3 regions of the Enterobacter ludwigii genome follow, and region 1 is predicted to be linked to each of the others. Evidence: predicted binding sites of a transcription regulator. Region 1 holds the regulator's gene; each other region holds the start of a gene.
The links. Region 1 encodes PurR, which represses purine synthesis genes. Its sites were predicted from a motif close to CANGCAAACGTTTGCNTG; they were not measured.

Region 1 (3,277 bases):
AACGGCTGGCGAGGACATCTTTCCATTGCCGTGGATAACATCGTAAAACCGGAACGTACCCGGCAAATGATTGTCGATTTCTATCGCCATTTCTCGGATGTCGAATTGCGGGTATCCCAGGAAGTGTTTAACGGCGTATGGGATGCGCTGGCAGATGGCAGGGCAGAGATGGCGATCGGTGCCACGCAGGCGATTCCGGTTGGAGGACGCTTTGCCTTTCGCGACATGGGCATGCTCAGCTGGAAATGTGTGGTGGCAAGCGATCATCCGCTGGCTGACCTGGACGGGCCGCTCAGCGACGAAACGCTCCGTAACTGGCCCTCGCTGGTGCTGGAAGATACCTCGCGTTCGTTGCCCAAACGCATTACCTGGCTGCTGGATAACCAGCGACGGGTGGTTGCGCCGGACTGGGAATCCTCAGCAACATGCCTCAGCGCAGGGCTGTGCGTTGCCATGGTCCCTGGCCATTTTGCGCGGCCCCGAATCGACACCGGTGAATGGGTTGAACTGACGCTGGAAAATCCTTTTCCGGATGCGGCCTGTTGCCTCACCTGGCAACAAAATGATGTGTCGCCCGCAATGGCCTGGCTGCTGGATTACCTGGGAGACAGTGAGACGCTTAACCGGGAATGGCTACGGGAGCCAGTATAACTGGCCCCGTAAAAGATTAACGACGATAGTCGCGGAACGGACCATCCGCAACGGAACGGCGTTCGATAAGACGCGGGTGAACTTCAATGGACTGAGACTCTTCACGCTTGTTGACGATCCTGTCCATCAGCATATTGAAGGCCGTTTCACCCAGCGAGTCTTTTGGCTGGTGGATGGTGGTCAGCGCCGGGGTAAAGAAGCGCGCGTTGCGCACGTTGTCATACCCGATCACGGAAATGTCCTGCGGCACGCGCAGACCCAGTTCATCGGCGGCACAGAGAGCTCCCATCGCCATAATGTCACCGCCACAGAAAACGGCTGTCGGGCGATGCGACTGTGAGACAATCTGCTGCATTGCGCGGTAACCGGATTCCGGTTCAAAGTCACCCTGCACGATCCAGTTTTCCGGCACGGTAATCAGCGCCTCTTCCATGGCTTTCATAAACCCGGCCAGACGTCCGGCACCGGTGTTGCGCTCCAGTGGACCCGGGATCACACCAATCTCACGGTGACCGCGTTCAATCAGATAACGGCCTGCCATATAGCCGCCTTCAAACGCGTTATCGATGACGGAGTCGGTGAAGTCTGCACGTGCTTCGCCCCAGTCCATGACCACCATAGGAATATGGCGGTACTCTTCCAGCATGGAAAGCACGGACTCCGGATACTCTGAACACATCACCAGCAGGCCATCCACACGCTTTTGCGCCATCATGGAGAGATAAGCGCGCTGTTTTTCAATGCTGTTCCACGCGTTGCCCAGAATCAGGGTATAGCCTTTCTGGAAGCAGTTTTTCTCGACCGCTTCAATGATCTCGGCAAAATAGGCCGCTTCACTGCTGGTTGCCAGCAAACCAATGGATTTGGTGTGATTAACTTTGAGGCTGCGCGCCACCGCACTCGGTGAATAGTGTAATTCTTTGATTGCCGCCCAGACGGCGTTGCGCGTCTCTTCCGCCACAAAGCGGGTTTTGTTAATTACATGTGATACGGTTGTAGTGGAAACGTTTGCGCGTTTTGCTACGTCTTTAATTGTTGCCATTAAATGTCACTCCAGACCATATCCTAAACTCCTGAAAAACTTGAAGGTAAACGTTTGCCTTCTCTCACCCTTATCACGCAATCTTGAATTGCGGCACGCCGGGAAAACGACACAGGACGTCAGGAGGGGGTCAATGGCCGGTACGCTAATAAATTTAGCGTGGAATTTTGTCCTATCTTGATGAAAAGGGGAAGAGCTAAAGTGGTTATCAGTTTAAATCCAGGAAGATTTTTGAACTAAACTGTGTAAAAATGAGCAGGCTCACTTTTCGTGGGGAGATTAAAAGGAGAAAAATTGATGAGCTACGATCTGAAGTTTTCGCTGGTGACCACCGTTATTGTACTGGCTCTGATTGTTGCGGCGGGTCTGACGGCTGCATTGCACTGATTTACACGGAGGGAGAGCTCTCTCCCTCTCAGTTTTCCTGATTGTTACGCCTGCGGCAAAAATCTTTTGCCAATTTGTTAACTTCTCATTTTTTGTGATTGATGTCATGCTTTCGGCTTCTTTGTTCTGTGTCACGACATGACACGGCATCCGGAGTTGACGCATGAAAATCAATTTTCCCCTGCTTGCCCTGGCGATTGGCGCTTTTGGGATTGGCACCACTGAATTCTCCCCGATGGGGTTACTGCCTGTTATCGCCCGGGGCGTGGATGTTTCTATCCCGGCGGCCGGGATGCTCATCAGCGCCTACGCCATTGGCGTGATGGTGGGGGCACCGCTCATGACGCTTCTGCTTTCACACCGCGCGCGCCGCAATGCGCTGATTTTCCTGATGGCGATATTTACGCTGGGCAACGTGCTCTCCGCGATTGCGCCGGATTACACCACCCTGATGTTGTCCCGCATTCTGACCAGTCTTAACCACGGCGCGTTCTTTGGGCTGGGATCGGTTGTGGCCGCAAGCGTGGTGCCAAAACACAAGCAGGCGAGTGCCGTGGCAACCATGTTTATGGGTCTGACGATTGCCAACATTGGCGGTGTACCTGCCGCAACCTGGCTGGGTGAGGCGATCGGCTGGCGCATGTCGTTCCTGGCGACGGCCGTGCTGGGTGTTATCGCCATGGTGGCGTTGTACTTCTCCTTGCCGAAAGGCAGCGCTGGTGAACGTCCTGACGTCCGCAAAGAGCTGTCGGTACTGATGCGCCCGCAGGTGCTCTCCGCGCTGTTGACCACCGTACTGGGGGCGGGCGCCATGTTTACCCTGTACACCTATATTTCACCGGTGTTGCACGATATCACCCACGCAACGCCTCTCTTTGTGACCGCGATGCTGGTGCTGATTGGTGTCGGGTTCTCTATAGGCAACTATCTCGGCGGGAAATTCGCCGATCGTTCCGTGAGCGGGACGCTGAAAGGCTTTTTAACGCTGCTGATTGTCATCATGATCGCCATTCCATGGCTGGCGCGTAATGAGGTCGGGGCGGCGATGGCGATGGTTGTCTGGGGGGCTGCGACCTTTGCCGTGGTTCCGCCGCTGCAGATGCGCGTGATGCGCGTTGCCCATGAGGCACCGGGTCTCTCGTCGTCGGTCAATATTGGCGCGTTTAACCTTGGCAATGCGCTCGGTGCCGCTGCCGG
Region 2 (3,277 bases), 1.8 Mb from region 1:
GTCAGCAGTTTATTATCGACCTTGCCAAGCACCACGGAAGAGTAAGCGGTCTGGCCTTTTGCTGAAATGATGCTGTCCAGCTGTTGCAGCGTGTGGCCTTTCAGTTCGATAGATTTATTGGTCACGACCTGCAGCTGCGGATCGCGGCTGCGCTGCTGATCTTCCAGACGTTTGGTCATGACGGCCAGGTCTTCGCTGGTGTCGTCGCCCACAATCACAATGACGGCTTTCTGCCCGGTTGCATCGGAGTAAACGTGCATATTGTTCGCCTGGGTACCCAGCTTGCCGCTCTGGTCAGTCATATCTGCTGGCAGAGAGAAACTGAGTTTACCGTCCAGCAGACTCACCGGCTGACCGGTGGCGTTGCTCTCTGCAGACGCGCCCTGAGCAGGCGTTTTCGTGTCGCTATTATCACAGGCTGCAAGGCCCACAACCAGCAGGCCAATCCCGACATATTTAACCAGATTGCGCATTAACTTCTTCCTTTCGATAAACGGCCATAACGGCTGATTGGTTCATCTTATCACAACTGATAAAGCGAACCCTTAACCAGCCTGCAATGCTGTGATTTCAGATTTATCTGCGAGTCTTTTCAGCAGCATATTCAGCAGGACGCCGTACATCGGCAGGAAGAACACAATGCTGATAAGCACCTTGAAGCAGTAGTCCACAAGGGCGATTTCCATCCAGTGCTGGGCCATAAATGCGTCCGGGCTACGCCAGAATGCGATAAAGAAGAAGGCCAGCGTGTCGCTGACGTTGCCGAACAGCGTGGACGCCGTGGGTGCCATCCACCAGCGATGATTTTGACGCAGGCGGTTAAACACGTGAACGTCGAGGATCTGCCCCAGCGCGTAGGCCATAAAGCTGGCGGAGGCGATACGGGCGACAAACAGGTTGAAGTGCGTTAACGCCTCGAACCCCTGCCAGCTTCCCATATAAAACAGGGAAGAGATCACGTACGAAATGAACAGCGCCGGCAGCATGACCGCAAAAATAATGCGGCGAGCCAGCGGTGCGCCGAAAATACGCACGGTCAAATCAGTGGCGAGAAAAATAAACGGGAAACTGAACGCGCCCCACGTGGTATGAAAACCAAAGATGGAGATCGGGAGTTGCACCAGATAGTTGCTGGAGGTAATCACCAGCAAATGAAAAAGCGAAAGCCAGAACAACGCTTTAACGCGCTGTGAATCAGAAAACTGCATCATGTTGTAACCTTTTTATACGTTGGGGTGAGGGAACCCAATAAAAACCGCAGCATGATACTGCTTTGGCCGGACATTGCAATGGTTAGTTTTTACGCAATCGTTAACCTGGTTGCATTGCCGACGATGGGGCGTAAACTACAGCCGTTTTTACCTGACCGAGAAGAACATGACCGATCTGTTTTCCAGCCCAGACCACACCCTTGATGCTCAGGGCCTTCGCTGCCCGGAGCCGGTAATGATGGTACGTAAAACCGTGCGCAACATGCAGACCGGTGAGACGCTGCTGATCATCGCCGACGACCCCGCCACCACCCGCGACATTCCCGGTTTTTGTACCTTTATGGAACATGAGCTGGTGGCACAGCAGACCGAAACGCTGCCGTACCGGTATGTGATCCGTAAGGGGTAAGTGCGGCCTGATGGCCTCACCCCGACCCTCTCCCACAAGGAGAGGGAGAAAACCTTTCTAAACCATCGTTTCAAAATTTCACGCTTTTGTGAGGCGCTTCACCTCCGCTTTTCCGGCCGTAGTCTAGTTTTTAAGCGTACAAAAATAAAACACTGTTTTAACGCTTATCTCACTACCCTGGAGTTGACCCGATGAAAACGACCCTCAAGCCGTTACTGGCCGCCCTGTGCCTCTCCGCTTTTGCCTGCTCTGTCGCTGCGCAAACCATCAAAGCCGCCGATGTGCACCCTGAAGGCTACCCGAACGTGGTGGCGGTTCAGCAAATGGGTGAAAAACTCAAACAACAAACCGACGGCAAGCTGGAGATTAAGGTCTTCCCCGGCGGCGTGCTGGGGGATGAAAAACAGATGATTGAGCAGGCGCAGATGGGGGCGATCGATATGATCCGCGTCTCGATGGCGCCGGTGGCGGCCATCCTGCCCGATATCGAAGTCTTCACGCTGCCCTACGTTTTCCGCGATGAAGACCACATGCACAAAGTGATCGACGGGGATATCGGCAAGCAAATTGGCGATAAGCTAACTGCCAACCCGAAATCACGACTGGTGTTCCTCGGCTGGATGGACTCCGGCACCCGCAACCTGATCACCAAAGATCCGATTGTTAAACCCGACGATCTGAAAGGGAAGAAAATCCGCGTACAGGGCAGTCCGGTGGCGCTGGCGACGCTGAAAGATATGGGTGCTAACGCGGTGGCAATGGGGGTGAGCGAAGTTTACAGCGGGATGCAAACCGGCGTGATTGACGGCGCGGAGAATAATCCACCGACCTATGTCGCGCATAACTATATGCCGGTCGCCAAAAACTACACCCTCAGCGGCCACTTTATCACCCCGGAAATGCTGCTCTACTCAAAAGTGAAGTGGGACAAACTCAGCGCCGACGAGCAGAAAAAGATCCTGACCCTGGCCCGTGAAGCCCAGTTTGAACAACGTAAGTTGTGGGAAGCCTATAACGCCCAGGCGCTGGAAAAAATGAAGGCTGGCGGGGTGCAGTTCCACGAGATCGACAAAACGGTATTTATCAAAGCCACAGAGCCGGTGCGCGCCCAGTATGGCGAAAAGCATCAGGATCTGATGAAGGCCATCGCTGACGTCAAGTAACCGGAGTACGTATGTCCGAACTCTATCTGAAGTGGATGGACCGTCTCTACCTGCTGGCGATGGCCGTGGCGGGCATCTCGCTGCTGGTGATGACGATTGTGATCCCCATCGGCATCTTTTCGCGCTATGTGCTTAACCGCGGTGAATCCTGGCCGGAGCCGGTTGCCATCATCTGCATGGTGACCTTCACCTTTATCGGCGCGGCGGTCAGCTACCGTGCCGGTTCGCACATTGCGGTGAATATGCTCACCGACCGGCTGCCCGGGCCGTTAAAAACCGTCTGCGCACGGGCCGTTGATCTGCTGATGCTGCTGATCGCTGGCCTGATGTTCTGGTACAGCTACTGGCTGTGCGTCGAACTCTGGGAGCAACCGGTCGCCGAATTTCCGGTCCTGACCTCCGGCGAGAGCTATCTGCCGCTGCCGGTGGGCTCTGCCGTTCTGATCCTGTTTGTGATTGAGCGCCTGCTGTTTGGCTCGCAGGAAAACCGTCCC
Region 3 (3,277 bases), 410 kb from region 1:
TTTGTTTCAGCGTGGTGCCATCTTTTAATACCCGCACGCCACCCTGCAGTAAAGCTGCGGAGTAGTAGGGATCCCAGATAGCCCATGCGTCGACATTGCCCTGCTGGAAAGCGGCGCGAGCATCAGCCGGCGTCAAATAGACGGGTTGAATGTCGGTGAATTTAAGCCCCGCCTCCTGCAGGGCCCGCAGCAGCAGGTTATGCGAGCTTGAGCCTTTCTGGAATGCAACCTTGTGGCCTTTGAGATCGGCGACTGTCTTAATGGTGCTATTTTCAGGGACCAGAATGACCTCAGCCTTCGGCTTGGCCGGCTCAACGCCGACATAAACCAGGTCGGCCCCCGCCGCCTGCGCGAATATTGGCGGAATATCCCCGGTGCTGCCGAGGTCGATGCTTCCGACATTCAGGGCTTCCAGCATTTGCGGGCCAGCAGGGAACTCAATCCAGGAGAATGTGGTCTTCGGGAAGCGTTTTTCCAGAAGCTGATGGCTTTTAGCCAGCACCATACTGACGCTGCCTTTCTGATAGCCGATGCGTAAATGTTCAGGCGCCGTCTCTGCCGCGTGGGCCAGCGAGGTGAGCGCCAACAGCCCGGCCAGTCCGAGACGGGTTAATCTTTTAAACATGAGCGACTCCCTGTGATTGGTTAAACGCCGGGGCGTGGATATCTTTGCGGTGCAGGGCATGCCAGAAGGTTTCCAGGGCGCTGTCGAGACGGGTTTGCAGATTCGGCGTGAAGTGAGGCTTGTGTTGATAATCGATAACCTGCGAGTCGTCGGCAAAGACGCCGTGGAGGATCTCCTGCGCTTTTAGCGCATTGAGTACCGGCTTGAGGGCATAATCCACCGCCAGTAAATGGGCCACCGTGCCGCCCGTTGCCAGTGGCAGGACTACTTTGCCGTCCAGCGCACGTTCAGGCAGCAGATCGAGCAGGGTTTTCAGGGCCCCGGAAAACGAAGCTTTATAGATAGGCGTCGCCACGATTAAGCCATCAGCCCCTTTAAGCTGTTCAGTCAGCGTTTGCAGCGCCGGACTGTCAAAACGGGCGTAGAGCAGATCCTCGGGGTCGAAGTTATGCAGATTCCAGTGGCATACTTCCACATCCAGAGCATTGAGCTTTTCACGGGCATATTCCAGCAGCGCGCTGGAGCGAGAGGGGAATCGTGGACTTCCGGCCAGGGTTATGACGCGCATGCATGCTCCTTATAACTAATTGTTTGCTTTTATCTAACATTCATAACAATTTTCAGGAGTGTGACACTGCTCGGTTATTCCACTAAATGATTTATCTGCAATTAAAATGCGAAAAAGCGCATAAGAACGGGGCTGCGAGGTAAACGATTGCGTCTAACGGTGTTTTTTTTGCCACAGGTCAATTCCCTTTCCGGGCCGGATCGCACATAATCCCCTCCCGGTTTGCACACCGGGAATCCAGGAGAGTTCATGTACTACCCCTTCGTTCGTAAAGCCCTTTTCCAGCTCGATCCTGAGCGCGCTCATGAATTTACATTCCAGCAGTTACGTCGTATTACCGGAACGCCGCTGGCCGCACTGGTGCGTCAAAACGTGCCGGAAAAACCTGTGCAATGCATGGGCCTGACCTTTAAAAATCCGCTGGGTCTCGCGGCGGGTCTGGATAAAAATGGTGAGTGCATTGATGCCCTGGGCGCGATGGGCTTTGGCTCCATCGAAATCGGTACCGTCACGCCGCGTCCGCAGCCAGGTAATGATAAGCCGCGTCTGTTCCGCCTGGTCGAAGCCGAAGGGCTGATCAACCGCATGGGCTTTAATAACCTCGGCGTTGATCACCTTGTTGAGAACGTAAAAAAAGCCCATTTTGATGGTGTATTAGGCATCAATATTGGCAAAAATAAAGACACGCCGGTAGAGCAGGGTAAAGATGACTATCTGATTTGTATGGAAAAAGTCTATGCCTACGCGGGGTATATTGCGGTGAATATTTCCTCACCAAATACCCCGGGTCTGCGCTCTTTACAATATGGCGAAGCACTGGACGATCTTCTGAGTGCCATTAAAAATAAACAAAATGAGCTCCAGGCGATCCACCATAAATATGTTCCGGTCGCGGTTAAGATCGCACCGGATCTTTCTGCTGAAGAATTGATCCAGGTTGCCGACAGTTTAGTTCGCCATAATATTGACGGGGTGATTGCGACCAATACCACACTCGATCGCTCGCTCGTTCAGGGAATGAAAAACTGTGACGAAGCGGGTGGGTTAAGTGGACGTCCGGTACAATTAAAAAGCACAGAAATTATTCGTGCCCTGTCAGCAGAATTAAAAGGACGACTGCCGATTATTGGCGTCGGTGGTATCGACTCCGTGATCGCGGCTCGCGAGAAGATGGCGGCGGGTGCCTCACTGGTGCAAATCTATTCCGGTTTTATTTTTAAAGGACCGCAGCTGATTAAAGAAATCGTTACTCATATCTAATCTTTTCTCTTTATCAGACAACCAGGGCTTTATTTCCAGCCCTGGTTGTTTTATATTCCGTCATTGTTGCTTATTTAGTCATTATAGTCTTTTATTAATGGTGTTATAAACGAAGCGGCGAACAGGACATTTTTAGTACAGGAAGTTTGGGGACGGGAGAGAAACATGCGAATTAAACCTGACGATAACTGGCGCTGGTATTTTTGTGACGAGCATGATCGCATGATGCTCGATTTAGCCAATGGTATGTTGTTTCGTTCCCGTTTTGCTCGCCGAATGTTAACCCCGGACGCCTTCTCCCCGTCAGGCTTTTGTGTTGACGACGCTGCGCTTTATTTCTCCTTTGAAGAAAAATGCCGCGACCTGGTGCTTTCTAAAGAGCAGCGTGCCGAACTGGTATTAAATGCGTTAGTGGCTATTCGATTCCTGAAACCGCAAATGCCGAAAAGCTGGCATTTTTTACCGCACAGCATGAACTGGACCCCCGCCACCGGCGATGCGGCGAGTGTAAACCTGAGCGATACCGCTGAAGAGGTGAGCCTGCTGGTGGTTGAGCCTGGCGAAAATGCCGCACTCTGTCTGCTGGCCCAGCCCGGTGTGACCATTGCCGGGCGGACGATGCAACTGGGGGATGCCATTAAGGTAATGAATGACAGGCTGAAACCGCAGCAACGCGTAGACGCTTTCAGCCTCGAGCAGGCCGTTTAAGCTTCCAGCTGTACCGACGTTTTCGGAATACAGCTGCAGCACAGAATTGTACCATCATCGCCAATCGCGGATTTTTTCAGCGCGCTGACTTCCCCTTCGACCAGCTTGATTCGACA

Region 2: the regulator PurR is predicted to act here: its motif matches at 1,302-1,319, upstream of tusA (sulfurtransferase TusA).
Region 3: the regulator PurR is predicted to act here: its motif matches at 1,330-1,347, upstream of pyrD (quinone-dependent dihydroorotate dehydrogenase).

Annotation. Positions count from the first base shown of each region.
Region 1 is NZ_CP017279.1:1,211,660-1,214,936, forward strand. It holds gene punR (DNA-binding transcriptional activator PunR) at 1-651, shown strand, start outside; gene purR (HTH-type transcriptional repressor PurR) at 668-1,693, opposite strand; gene cydH (cytochrome bd-I oxidase subunit CydH) at 1,991-2,080, shown strand; gene BH714_RS05810 (MFS transporter) at 2,244-3,277, shown strand, end outside.
Region 2 is NZ_CP017279.1:2,986,678-2,989,954, reverse strand. It holds gene BH714_RS14085 (DcrB family lipoprotein) at 1-473, opposite strand, end outside; gene BH714_RS14080 (7-cyano-7-deazaguanine/7-aminomethyl-7-deazaguanine transporter) at 546-1,211, opposite strand; gene tusA (sulfurtransferase TusA) at 1,378-1,620, shown strand; gene BH714_RS14070 (TRAP transporter substrate-binding protein) at 1,812-2,783, shown strand; gene BH714_RS14065 (TRAP transporter small permease) at 2,795-3,277, shown strand, end outside.
Region 3 is NZ_CP017279.1:802,459-805,735, forward strand. It holds gene BH714_RS03690 (sulfonate ABC transporter substrate-binding protein) at 1-625, opposite strand, end outside; gene ssuE (NADPH-dependent FMN reductase) at 618-1,193, opposite strand; gene pyrD (quinone-dependent dihydroorotate dehydrogenase) at 1,443-2,453, shown strand; gene zapC (cell division protein ZapC) at 2,619-3,161, shown strand; gene BH714_RS03710 (YcbX family protein) at 3,158-3,277, opposite strand, start outside.